Linked DNA regions of Parazoarcus communis. The protein of the gene in region 1 interacts with the protein of each later gene in a pairwise test. Links are inferred from orthologs where the notes say so. Each region holds a gene or a part of one and is shown in the gene's direction. Other genes may lie near its edges.

Region 1 (7,979 bases):
GGCGAGATCATCGACCTCGGCGTGACTTACAAGATCGTCGACAAGTCCGGCGCCTGGTATTCGTACAACGGCGACAAGATCGGCCAGGGCAAGGACAACTCACGCGAGTTCCTGCGCGCAAACCCGGCGCTGGCTCGCGAGATCGAGAACAAGGTCCGCGCAGCCGTCGGACTGGGCGAAATGGCCGCGCTCGGTGGCGCGGCACCCGTCGCTTCCGAAGCCTGATTTCCGCCCCGCCCGGACGCTGACCCCTGATGGGCGAACCGAGTCTGCGCGAGCGCGCGCTGCGCCACCTCGCCCGTCGGGATCACTCGCGGGCGGAGCTCGCACGCAAGCTGTCCCCGTATGGCAGCGCCGAGGAGATCGAAGCCGTACTGGTTCGCATGAGCGAACTCGAACTGCTCTCCGACACCCGGTTTGCCGAAGCGTGGATTCGCAGCAAGGCCGCCAGGTTTGGCAGTCAGCGTCTGCGGCACGAACTCGCGAGGCGTGGCGTATCGAAGGCCTTGATCGACGAGGCCATCGAGAGCGAATGTGTGGAATCCGAACTCGACCGCGCACGTGCAGTGTGGCAGTCTAGATTCGGCCTCGCCCCTGACGATCGCCGCGAATGGGCGCGACAGGCGCGTTTCCTGCAAACCCGTGGTTTTTCCACTGACGTGATCTGCAAACTGTTGAAAGAAGACCCTGATGAGTCTGCTTAAGGTCACCGACCTGCAAAAGCGCTACAAGGCACGCACAGTCGTTCATGACGTTTCGTTCGAGGTCGGCTCGGGCGAAGTGGTCGGCTTGCTGGGCCCCAATGGCGCAGGCAAGACAACCTGTTTCTACATGATCGTCGGTCTGGTGCGCGCCGACGGCGGCGAGATCACGCTCGACGACGCCCGCCTGACCGATCTGCCGATCCACGCTCGTGCGCGCCTGGGGCTGTCATACCTGCCGCAGGAAATGAGCGTGTTCCGCAAGCTCACGGTCGCCGAGAACATCCGCGCCGTGCTTGAGCTCCGCGGGCTGCCAGTGGCGCAAATCGACGAGCGCCTGGAAGAGTTGCTCCAGGAACTCGGAATTACCCACCTGCGCGACAACACCGCCATCTCGCTGTCCGGCGGCGAACGCAGACGGTGCGAGATCGCCCGCGCGCTCGCCACCGACCCGCGCCTCATCCTGCTGGACGAGCCGTTTGCCGGCGTAGATCCGATCGCGGTCCTCGACATCCAGAAGATCATCCGCTTCCTGAAGGAGCGCAATATCGGCGTGCTGATCACCGACCACAACGTGCGCGAGACCCTCGGCATCTGTGACCGCGCAACCATCATTACCGAGGGGCGCGTGCTTGCCAGCGGCAAGCCGCACGAGATCATCGCCAACGAGCAAGTGCGCCAGGTCTACCTCGGCGAACACTTCCGCCTCTGATTCCGGCACGCACCCTCGACTGGCATCATGAAACCGACCCTTCAGCTCAAGCTCTCGCAGCACCTGACGCTCACTCCGCAGCTTCAGCAGTCCATCAAACTGCTGCAGCTCTCCACGCTCGAGCTCAACCAGGAAATCGAACGCTTTCTGCTGGAAAACCCGATGCTCGAGCGCGAAGACGGCGACGGCAGCGACTTCGCACCGGCCGCTGTCGGCAACGATGCGCAGCCCGCAACCGAGACCCCGCGCGAGACCAGCACCGAGACCACCCAGGAAGCCGAGCCCCGCAACGAGAACGAATCGGCCGACTTTGACGAAGGCATGGACTGGTCGGGCACCGGCAGCGGCGCCAGCAGCAAGAGCGACGACGACGAGGACAGCGACTTCCAGGAGTTCCAGGCCGCCGGCACCTCGCTGCGCGACTATCTCGACCAGCAGGTTGCGCTGTCCCCCCTGTCGGACCGTGACCGCCTGCTGGTGCGCTTCATCATCGAAGCACTCGATAGCGACGGCTACCTGCACCAGGAACTTGAAGACCTGCTCGAACTGCTCCCGCCCGAGCTCGACTACGACCTCGACGACCTCGCGATTGCCCTGCGACATGTGCAGCAGCTCGAACCGGCGGGGATTGGTGCACGCACCCCGCAGGAGTGTCTCGGCCTGCAGCTGCGGGCCATGCCTGCAGGCAGCTGCCGTGACCTGGCGCTGGTCATTGTCGAACAGCACCTCGAACTGCTGGCCGAACGAAACTTTGCGAAGCTGAAGCGCCTCACCGGGTGCGACGACGACGCCCTGCGCGATGCCCAGGCGCTGGTCTGCCGACTCGACCCGCACCCGGGCTCACAGCATTCCAACGAAGAAACCCGTTACGTGCTGCCCGATGTCGTCGTGCGCAAGATCCGCAACCGGTGGACGGTGTCGCTCAATGCCGAAGCCATGCCACGCCTGCGCATCAATCAGCTCTACGCGAGCCTGCTGCAGCAGAACCGCGGCCAGGGCGGCGGCCTCACCGGCCAGCTGCAGGAAGCACGCTGGCTGATCAAGAACGTACAACAGCGCTTCGATACCATTTTGCGTGTATCTCAGGCCATCGTTGACCAGCAGCGACAGTTCTTCGATCATGGCGAGGTGGCAATGCGTCCATTGACCCTCAGGGAGATCGCGGACCAGCTCGAGCTGCATGAATCCACCGTATCGCGTGTCACCACTCAGAAGTACATGGCGACACCGCGCGGCGTATTCGAACTCAAGTATTTTTTCGGCAGTCACGTTGCCACTGACACCGGTGGTGCGGCCTCCTCTACGGCGATTCGTGCATTGATTCGCCAGCTGGTGGATGCCGAAGACAGGAAGAAACCCCTGTCCGACGCAAAGATTGCCGATCTGTTGGGCCAGCAGGGTATCGTGGTCGCGCGGCGCACAATCGCCAAATACCGCGAATCACTCAATATCCCGCCGGTCAGTCTGCGTAAAGCGCTTTGATACCAAGAGGAGTTACCATGAATCTCAACATCACCGGACACCACGTTGAAGTGACCCCGGCCATCCGCGAGTACGTCTCCGGGAAGCTCGACCGCGTCATCCGCCACTTCGACAACGTTACCAGCGTGAACGTGATCCTTTCCGTTGAGAAACTCGACCAGAAGGCTGAAGTCACCGTGCACGTGCGCGGCAAGGACATCCACGTCGAAAGCTCCGACGCTGACCTGTACGCAGCCATCGACGCAATGACCGACAAGCTCGATCGCCAGGTGCTCAAGTACAAGCAGAAGAGCACCGATCACCACCACGACTCGCACAAGCACCAGACCCCCGAGGCGTGATTTTTCACCAGGCCTTTCAGCCCCAGGTGAAGTTATAATCCGCCGCTTAATTTGGCGGCCCGGCTTCACCCGGGCCTGAGAGACCTTTCAGCGTTGCGTCCGCTCCGGCGGCGCTGCGTGAGCCCCAAAGCGCATGAGCCTCATCTCCCAACTCCTGCCACTTTCGAACGTGGTTGCCGACCTCGACGCCAGCAGCAAGAAGCGCGTCTTCGAGCAGGCCGGCCTGTTGTTCGAGAACAATCAGGGCATCGCCCGCAGCATGGTGTTTGACAGCCTGTTTGCGCGCGAACGCCTCGGATCGACCGGCCTCGGCCAGGGCATAGCCATTCCCCACGGCCGCATCAAGGGCCTGAAGGACGCAGCCGGCGCCTTTCTCCGTCTCGAAGCCCCGGTGCAGTTCGATGCGCCCGACGGCCGTCCGGTGAACATGCTGTTTGTCCTGCTGGTACCCGAACAGGCCAACGAGACCCACCTTCAGCTCTTGTCGGAGCTGGCACAGATGTTCAGCGATCGCGGCTTCCGCGAACAGCTGCAGGCCGCACCCGACGCACAGGCACTCCACACCCTGTTCAACGACTGGGGTTCCGATGCGACAAACGAGCCTCTCGCAGCTGTATGACGACAACCGCGAACGTCTGCAGCTGACCCATGTCAGCGGCAGTATCGACGCGGTTCTCTCTGTTGCCGAAGAGCGCATCTGGCCGGCCGACCTGATTGGCCACCTCAACCTGATTCACCCTACCCGCCTGCAGATCCTCGGCGCAGCCGAGCTGGCCTGGGCGCAGCGGCAATCACGTGACAAGGTCGCACACCACCTCAACGACATCCTGTCGGCACACCCGCCTGCCTTCATCCTTGCCGATGGCTGCGAAGTGCCCAATATTGTCCACGGCGTCTGCGCGGCGCACAACGTCGGGCTGTTCACCACACCCCAACCGGCAGCCGGGGTCATCGACCAGCTGCGCCTTTACCTGTCACGACAGCTCGCCGAAAAGGTGTCGCTGCACGGTGTGTTCATGGACGTGCTCGGACTTGGCGTGTTCATCACCGGCAATTCCGGCGCCGGCAAATCCGAGCTTGCGCTGGAGCTGATCTCGCGCGGTCACGGCCTGGTTGCCGACGACATCGTCGAGTTCTCGCGGATCGCGCCCAGCGTACTCGAGGGCCGCTGCCCCGAACTGCTGCAGGACTTCATCGAGGTGCGCGGACTCGGCATTCTCAACATCCGCACCATCTTTGGCGAAACCGCCTGTCGCCGCAAGATGCGCCTGCGGCTGATCTGCCACCTTGAACGCCGTCAGCCGGGGCAGGACGACCCGACCCGGCTTCCGATGCAGCGCGAACATCAGAACATCCTTGGCGACTCCGTCCCCCGCGTCACCCTGCCAGTTGCGGCCGGCCGCAACCTTGCGGTGCTGCTCGAGGCGGCGGTGCGCTCGACCATCCTGCAGTTGCGGGGAGTGGACTCCACCCAGGAGTTTATCGAGCGCCAGATCAAACTGCTCGAAGCGGACAAGCCGGACGGCACCGCCTCCGATCTCGCGAACTAAGGGTACTCCCCCTTGCGCCCGGATGTTTTTTCGGGCACTGCGCTTGCCGCAGTGCCGCATCGACTGCTACCCTCAGCCCCTTTACCGCAGTGCGCTCGCACAAAGCCAAAGCCATGACCGCCGCAAGCCCGGATTATCTGGAACGTATTCTCAACGCCCAGGTGTACGACGTCGCCATCGAGACGCCACTGGATTTCGCCAGCAATCTCTCCGCCCGAATTCACAATCAAGTGTATTTCAAGCGCGAAGACATGCAGCCGGTATTCAGTTTCAAGCTGCGCGGTGCATACAACAAGATGGTCAAACTGTCGCCCCAGGCCCTGCAGCGGGGCGTCATCTGCGCCTCGGCCGGCAATCACGCCCAGGGTGTGGCGCTGTCGGCGAAGAAACTCGGTGTCCGTGCGGTCATCGTCATGCCCAGCACCACGCCACAGATCAAGATCGACGCGGTCAAGGCCAGGGGCGGTGAAGTCGTGCTGGTGGGCGAGTCCTACTCCGATGCCTATGCCCACGCGCTTGAACTGGAGAAGGCCGAGAAGCTCACCTTCGTCCATCCTTTCGACGATCCGGATGTAATCGCGGGCCAGGGCACCATCGGCATGGAGATCCTGCGCGCCCACCCCCAACCCATTCATGCCGTATTCTGCTGCGTCGGCGGCGGCGGCCTGATCTCAGGTGTCGCGGCCTACATCAAGCGTCTGCGCCCGGAGACCCGGATCATTGGCGTCGAAGCCGTCGATGCCGACGCGATGACGCGTTCGCTGGCGGCCGGCAAACGGGTGGCGCTCGATCAGGTAGGCATCTTTGCCGATGGTGCTGCCGTCAAGGAGGTGGGCCGCGAAACCTTCCGCCTGTGCCAGCAATATGTCGATGAGATGATCCTGGTCGATAACGACGCGATCTGCGCCGCAATCAAGGACGTGTTCGAGGACACCCGCTCGATTCTCGAACCCGCCGGCGCACTTGCGGTTGCCGGCGCCAAGGAATACGCGCGCCGCAACAAACTGCGTGACAAGCACTTGGTCGCGATCGCCTCCGGCGCCAACATGAATTTCGACCGTCTGCGCTTCGTGGCCGAGCGTGCAGAGCTTGGCGAGCAGCGCGAAGCGGTACTTGCAGTCACGATCCCGGAACACGCGGGCTCCTTCCGCAAGTTCTGCAGCCTGCTCGGCAATCGCAACATCACCGAGTTCAACTACCGTTATGCCGATGCCGAGAAGGCACACATCTTTGTCGGCGTGACGGTACATAACCGCAACGAAGCCACGCGACTGGTCGAAATGCTGGCGCGTCACGATCTGCCGGCCGTCGACCTGACCGACGACGAACTGGCCAAGACCCACGTCCGTTACATGGTCGGTGGGCGCGCGCCCCAGGCAGAGAACGAGGTGATCTATCGCTTCACCTTCCCCGAGCGTCCGGGCGCCCTGATCAACTTTCTGTCGAATCTGCGTTCGGACTGGAACATCAGCCTCTTTCACTATCGCAACCACGGCGCCGACTTCGGCCGGGTACTGGTGGGCATGCAGGTTCCGCCGGAAGACAACGGCGCCTTCGATGCGTTTCTCGAGCGCCTCGGCTACGAGTATGTCGACGAGACGACAAACCCGGCCTATCGCATGTTCCTGTCATGACCCCTGCAGGATGGCAGCCGCACAACCGCTGCCATCCTGCCCGCAAACCCTGCATCAAGCAGGCAGATGTCACATCCCGGCGCTTGATAACTTAGTTCTTTTGTAATAGAAATAGGCTTGCCGGAGCTGATCCGGCGACATGCGCATGATGTCGGCGTGACTGAGGTGCGCGACGCTGCAGCGCGGAGCCATGGAGACTCGTGGCTGCATTGAGGATACTCGTGACTTCCCCGCTCTCTCTTCAATTTGCTCGCTGGCTTCTCGTGCTCTTCGGCGCCGCCATGATTCAGGGCGTCGCTTTCGACGCGCACGGGCACCAAAGCCGCCTTGATCGCATCCTCGACGAGAAACGCGTCCGGATCTGCATCTGGCCGGAGTACTTCGGGGTGACATACCGGGACCCGGCAACACGCGAATTGCGCGGCATCGACATCGATCTCGCGCTCGAGCTCGGTCGGGAGCTGAACGTCGGCGTCGAATTCGTCGACAGCAGTTTTCCCCGCCTGGCGAAGGACTTGCTCAGCGACAACTGCGACGTCGCGATGTTCGGTGTCGGGATCACCGCCGAGCGTGCAGAGAAGCTTCAATTCACAGCCCCCTACCTCGCGAGCGACATTTATGCGGTTGCCGCCCGCAGCAGCGGTCGAGTCAAGCGGTGGGATGACATTGATCAACCGGGAATCGTCGTTGCCGTCGCCAAGGGCACGATCCATGAGCAGGTCATGGTCGACAAGCTTCGTCACGCCAGGCTCGCGATACTCGGATCACCTCATGCGCGTGAAGAGGAGGTTGCATCCGGCCGTGCCGACGTTTTCATGACCGACTACCCTTTTAGCCAGCGCATGCTCGACCGGTCCGACTGGGCGCGCCTGATTTCGCCCGGCACCCCCTACCACATTACGCCATACGCATGGGCTGTAGCTCCTGGTGACGCCACTTGGTTCAAGCGGCTCGAAACCTATCTCCAGGCGATAAAGCAGGATGGACGACTGGTACGCGCCGCGCGACGCCACGGGCTCGAGCCCATCGTCATCACACGCTGAACACGGATTCGAGATGAACGCACGACGTCGCAGGCGACTCGCTGATTTCGGCTTCCTTGCCCTGCTTTGCGTCTGTGCGCTACTGGCTTGGGCGGGTTTCGAGTATCACTTCTCAAGGGTCCTTGAGGACGTGCGCACTGCGCATGAACAAGTTTTGCAGCGCGACACCCGTCATCTGAACACGCACATCGGACATCTGCTACGGAACGTCGATCTCAACCTGATTTCCCTTGGACGAGCCATCGACGCCGATGCTCCATCACCTGAATGGACCAGCCGTCTCGAGTCCGTGATCCAGCACATCCCCTACCTGCGCTCGCTCTCTGTGGTGGCCGCAGACGGCACGGTCATAGCGAGCACCACGCCCGAGAATCGGGGAACAGCGCTCAGGCTCGACAGCTACCACCCTCCCGATCGTACCCGGGGAGACATCCTGCAGATCGGCCCGCCACACGCCGGGCGCGACCTTGCCGACGCCCGGCCGGCGGATGATTCGCTGACGCCGACACCCGACCT
Region 2 (2,870 bases), 1.4 Mb from region 1 along the record:
CGAGCGCAGTCACGATGCACTGCTTAGCGAGGGCTGGGACGAGGCCGTGCTCGACCGCCTGTTCGAGATCAGCCTGGCGCCACCGGCAATGAGTGACATCCGTGACGATCTACCCGAGCTTGCAGCACAGGTGCTGCTGCATCTGGTCGAAGCGAACGATGTGCCGCTGCGCCGGTTTTCCACGGCTGCGCTCAATCACCTGCGCACGCACAGCTGGACCGGAGGCTATGGCGAGTTGCGCGCCGCGGTGAGGTCGCTGGCGCTGGCAACGCTCGAAGAGGAGATCGGCCTGCCCGAAGTGCGACGTCTGCTGGCGCCCAACCCCGATGCGGCAGCAAGTGCAATTCCGCTCGATCAGCCGCTGCGTGAAGCCCGTGAGGCTTTCGAGCGCATGTACTTCGAGCACCACCTCAGGCTGGAGAGTGGCAACATGACCCGTCTTGCCGAGAAGACCGGGCTGGAGCGCACGCACCTCTATCGCAAGCTCAAGCAGCTGGGCCTGCAGGCCGGTCGGCGCCACGAAGAAAACTGATGCTTAAGGGATAGACCACGTGGGCGCGACGGTTGGCGTATCGATACGCAGGTTGCTGCATTGCAACATTCTGTTTCGTGTCGATGAAACACCGCGTAGAATCGGCCGCTCTTGCGTTCATCTGGGGCTATCCCGTTGAAAGTCATCATTCTTGGTGCCGGCCAGGTCGGTGCGTCGGTTGCTGAAAATCTGGTATCTGAAGCCAACGACATCACCCTCGTCGACACCAGTGCGGACTACCTCGCGGAATTGCGCGAGCGGCTGGAAGTACGCACGGTGTGCGGGAACGCTGCGTCGCCGTCCGTCCTGCGCGAAGCGGGCGCGGAAGACGCCGATCTGCTGATCGCGGTGACGCAGTCGGACCAGACCAACCTGTGCGCCTGCCGCGTGGCCAAGGCCTTGTTCAATCTGCCCACGCGGATTGCGCGCCTGCGCTCGACCGACTATGTCGACCACCCCGAACTCCTCGACGAAAACAACTTCGCGGTCGATTTCTCGATCTGCCCCGAGCAGATCGTCACCGATCACATCAAGCGCCTGATTGCCTTTCCCGAGGCGCTGCAGGTGCTGGATTTTGCCGATGGCGTGGTCAGCCTGATCGGTGTCCGTGCGTTCGAGGGCGGCCCCCTGGTGGGGCATCCACTCAAGGCGCTGCGCTTTCACCTGCCCAACGTCGAGGTGCGCATTGCCGCCATCTACCGCAATGGCGAGCCGATCATTCCCGAGGGCGACACGGTGATCGTCCCCGGCGACGAAGTGTTCTGTCTGGCGGCGACCGTGCATATCCGGCAGGTCATGCGGGAACTGCGCCGCACCGACAAGCCCATGCGGAGAATCATGATTGCCGGCGGCGGTAACATCGGCTTCCGCCTCGCACGCTCGATCGAGAACGACTATCACGTCAAGATTCTCGAGGTCGACAAGCGCCGGGCCGAGATGCTGGCAACCCAGCTCAGCCATACCCTCGTGCTGCGGGGTGACACCACCGACGAGAAGCTGCTCGAGAATGAGGGGATCGACGAGACCGATCTGTTCGTGGCGCTGACCAACGATGAAGAAGACAACATCATGTCCGCTTCACTGGCCAAGCGCATGGGCGCGCGCCGCACGCTGGCGCTGATCAATCGCAAGAGCTACGTCGACCTGGTGCAGGGCGGCCCGATCGACATCGCGATCTCGCCCGCACACACCTCCATTGGATCGCTGCTCGCGCATGTGCGTCGTGGCGATGTGGTGGCGGTCCATAGCCTTCGCCGCGGGGCCGCCGAGGCGCTCGAGATCATTGCGCACGGCAAGCCCAAGGACTCCAAGGTGGTGGGGCGTCGCATCGACGAGATCACCCTGCCCAAGGGCGCGACGATTGGCGCGATCGTGCGTGACGAACGGCGTGGTGGTGACGGCAAGGTGATCCGGCGGATGGTGATCATTCCCCACCACGACACGCTGATCGAGAACGAGGATCACGTGATCGTGTTCTGTACCCACAAGAATCTGGTGAGCAAGGTCGAGAAGCTGTTCCAGGTCAGCTTCACCTTCCTTTAAGTTCATGTACTCGTCTCCGGTGCGCGCCTACTACCCTGCCCTCAACGCGCTTGGCCTGATCATCGTGATCTTCGCCTTGCTGATGCTGTTTCCGTTGTCGGTTTCGTTCTGGCTCGACGATGGCGCGACCATGGCCTACGATCAGGCGATCGTGGTGACCCTGCTGTGTGGCGCGCTGCTGTGGCTGGGGACGCGCGGGCGTCGCCGCGACCTGCGGGTGCACGACGGTTTTCTGCTGGTCGCGTCCACCTGGGTGGTACTGCCGGTCTTCGGCGCGCTGCCCTTGCTGGGCTACCTTCCGCACCTGTCTCTGGTCGACGCGTACTTCGAAGCGGTATCGGGCCTGACGGCGAGCGGCGGGACGATCCTCACCGGGCTGGACGACCTGCCGACCTCGATCAACCTGTGGCGCACCTTCATGCACTGGATCGGCGGCATGGGGGTGATCGTGCTGGTGGTCGCCATTCTGCCTCTGCTCGGCATCGGCGGCCGGCAGTTGTTCAAGGCCGAGGTGCCCACGCCGATGAAGGAGAGCAGTCTCACGCCCCGCATCGCGGAGACGGCCAAGGGCTTGTGGCTCACCTACATCCTGCTCACCGTCGGCTGTGGCTTCAGCCTCTGGTTCGCCGGCCTGGAAGGCTGGGATGCGGTCATCCATGCGTTCTCGGTCGCGGGGCTGGGCGGCTTTTCGAGCAAGGACGCCTCGCTCGGACACTTCCACAATCTCGATGTGGAAATGGTGGCCATGGTGTTTGCGCTGGCTTCCGCGCTCAACTTCGCCACCCACTATCTGGCC

Evidence for each region. Proteins that work in one complex are often made in the same cells at the same time.
Region 2: the proteins of ptsN (region 1) and trkA interact in binary tests that used the Escherichia coli proteins (3 or more experiments, as listed by UniProt). The link is inferred for Parazoarcus communis from one-to-one orthologs.

The regions. Positions count from the first base shown.
Region 1 is NZ_CP022188.1:2,602,704-2,610,682, reverse strand. The notes cover bases 2,177-5,112. They hold ptsN (PTS IIA-like nitrogen regulatory protein PtsN), read left to right. Parts: upstream 2,177-3,369; coding sequence 3,370-3,855; downstream 3,856-5,112. Other genes in these bases: ilvA (threonine ammonia-lyase, biosynthetic), read left to right, coding at 4,900-5,112; hprK (HPr(Ser) kinase/phosphatase), read left to right, coding at 3,824-4,786; hpf (ribosome hibernation-promoting factor, HPF/YfiA family), read left to right, coding at 2,913-3,236; CEW87_RS11975 (RNA polymerase factor sigma-54), read left to right, coding at 2,177-2,895. Outside these bases: recombinase RecA, read left to right, coding at 1-225; recombination regulator RecX, read left to right, coding at 255-704; lptB (LPS export ABC transporter ATP-binding protein), read left to right, coding at 691-1,413; more of CEW87_RS11975, read left to right, coding at 1,441-2,176; more of ilvA, read left to right, coding at 5,113-6,420; CEW87_RS11950 (substrate-binding periplasmic protein), read left to right, coding at 6,642-7,463; CEW87_RS11945 (diguanylate cyclase), read left to right, coding at 7,477-7,979. UniProt on the Escherichia coli protein: Seems to have a role in regulating nitrogen assimilation.
Region 2 is NZ_CP022188.1:1,172,799-1,175,668, reverse strand. It holds trkA (Trk system potassium transporter TrkA), read left to right. Parts: upstream 1-667; coding sequence 668-2,074; downstream 2,075-2,870. Other genes in the region: CEW87_RS05395 (TrkH family potassium uptake protein), read left to right, coding at 2,094-2,870; CEW87_RS05405 (sigma-54-dependent transcriptional regulator), read left to right, coding at 1-532. UniProt on the Escherichia coli protein: Part of the constitutive potassium transport systems TrkG and TrkH. May regulate the transport activity of TrkG and TrkH systems. Binds to NAD(+) and NADH.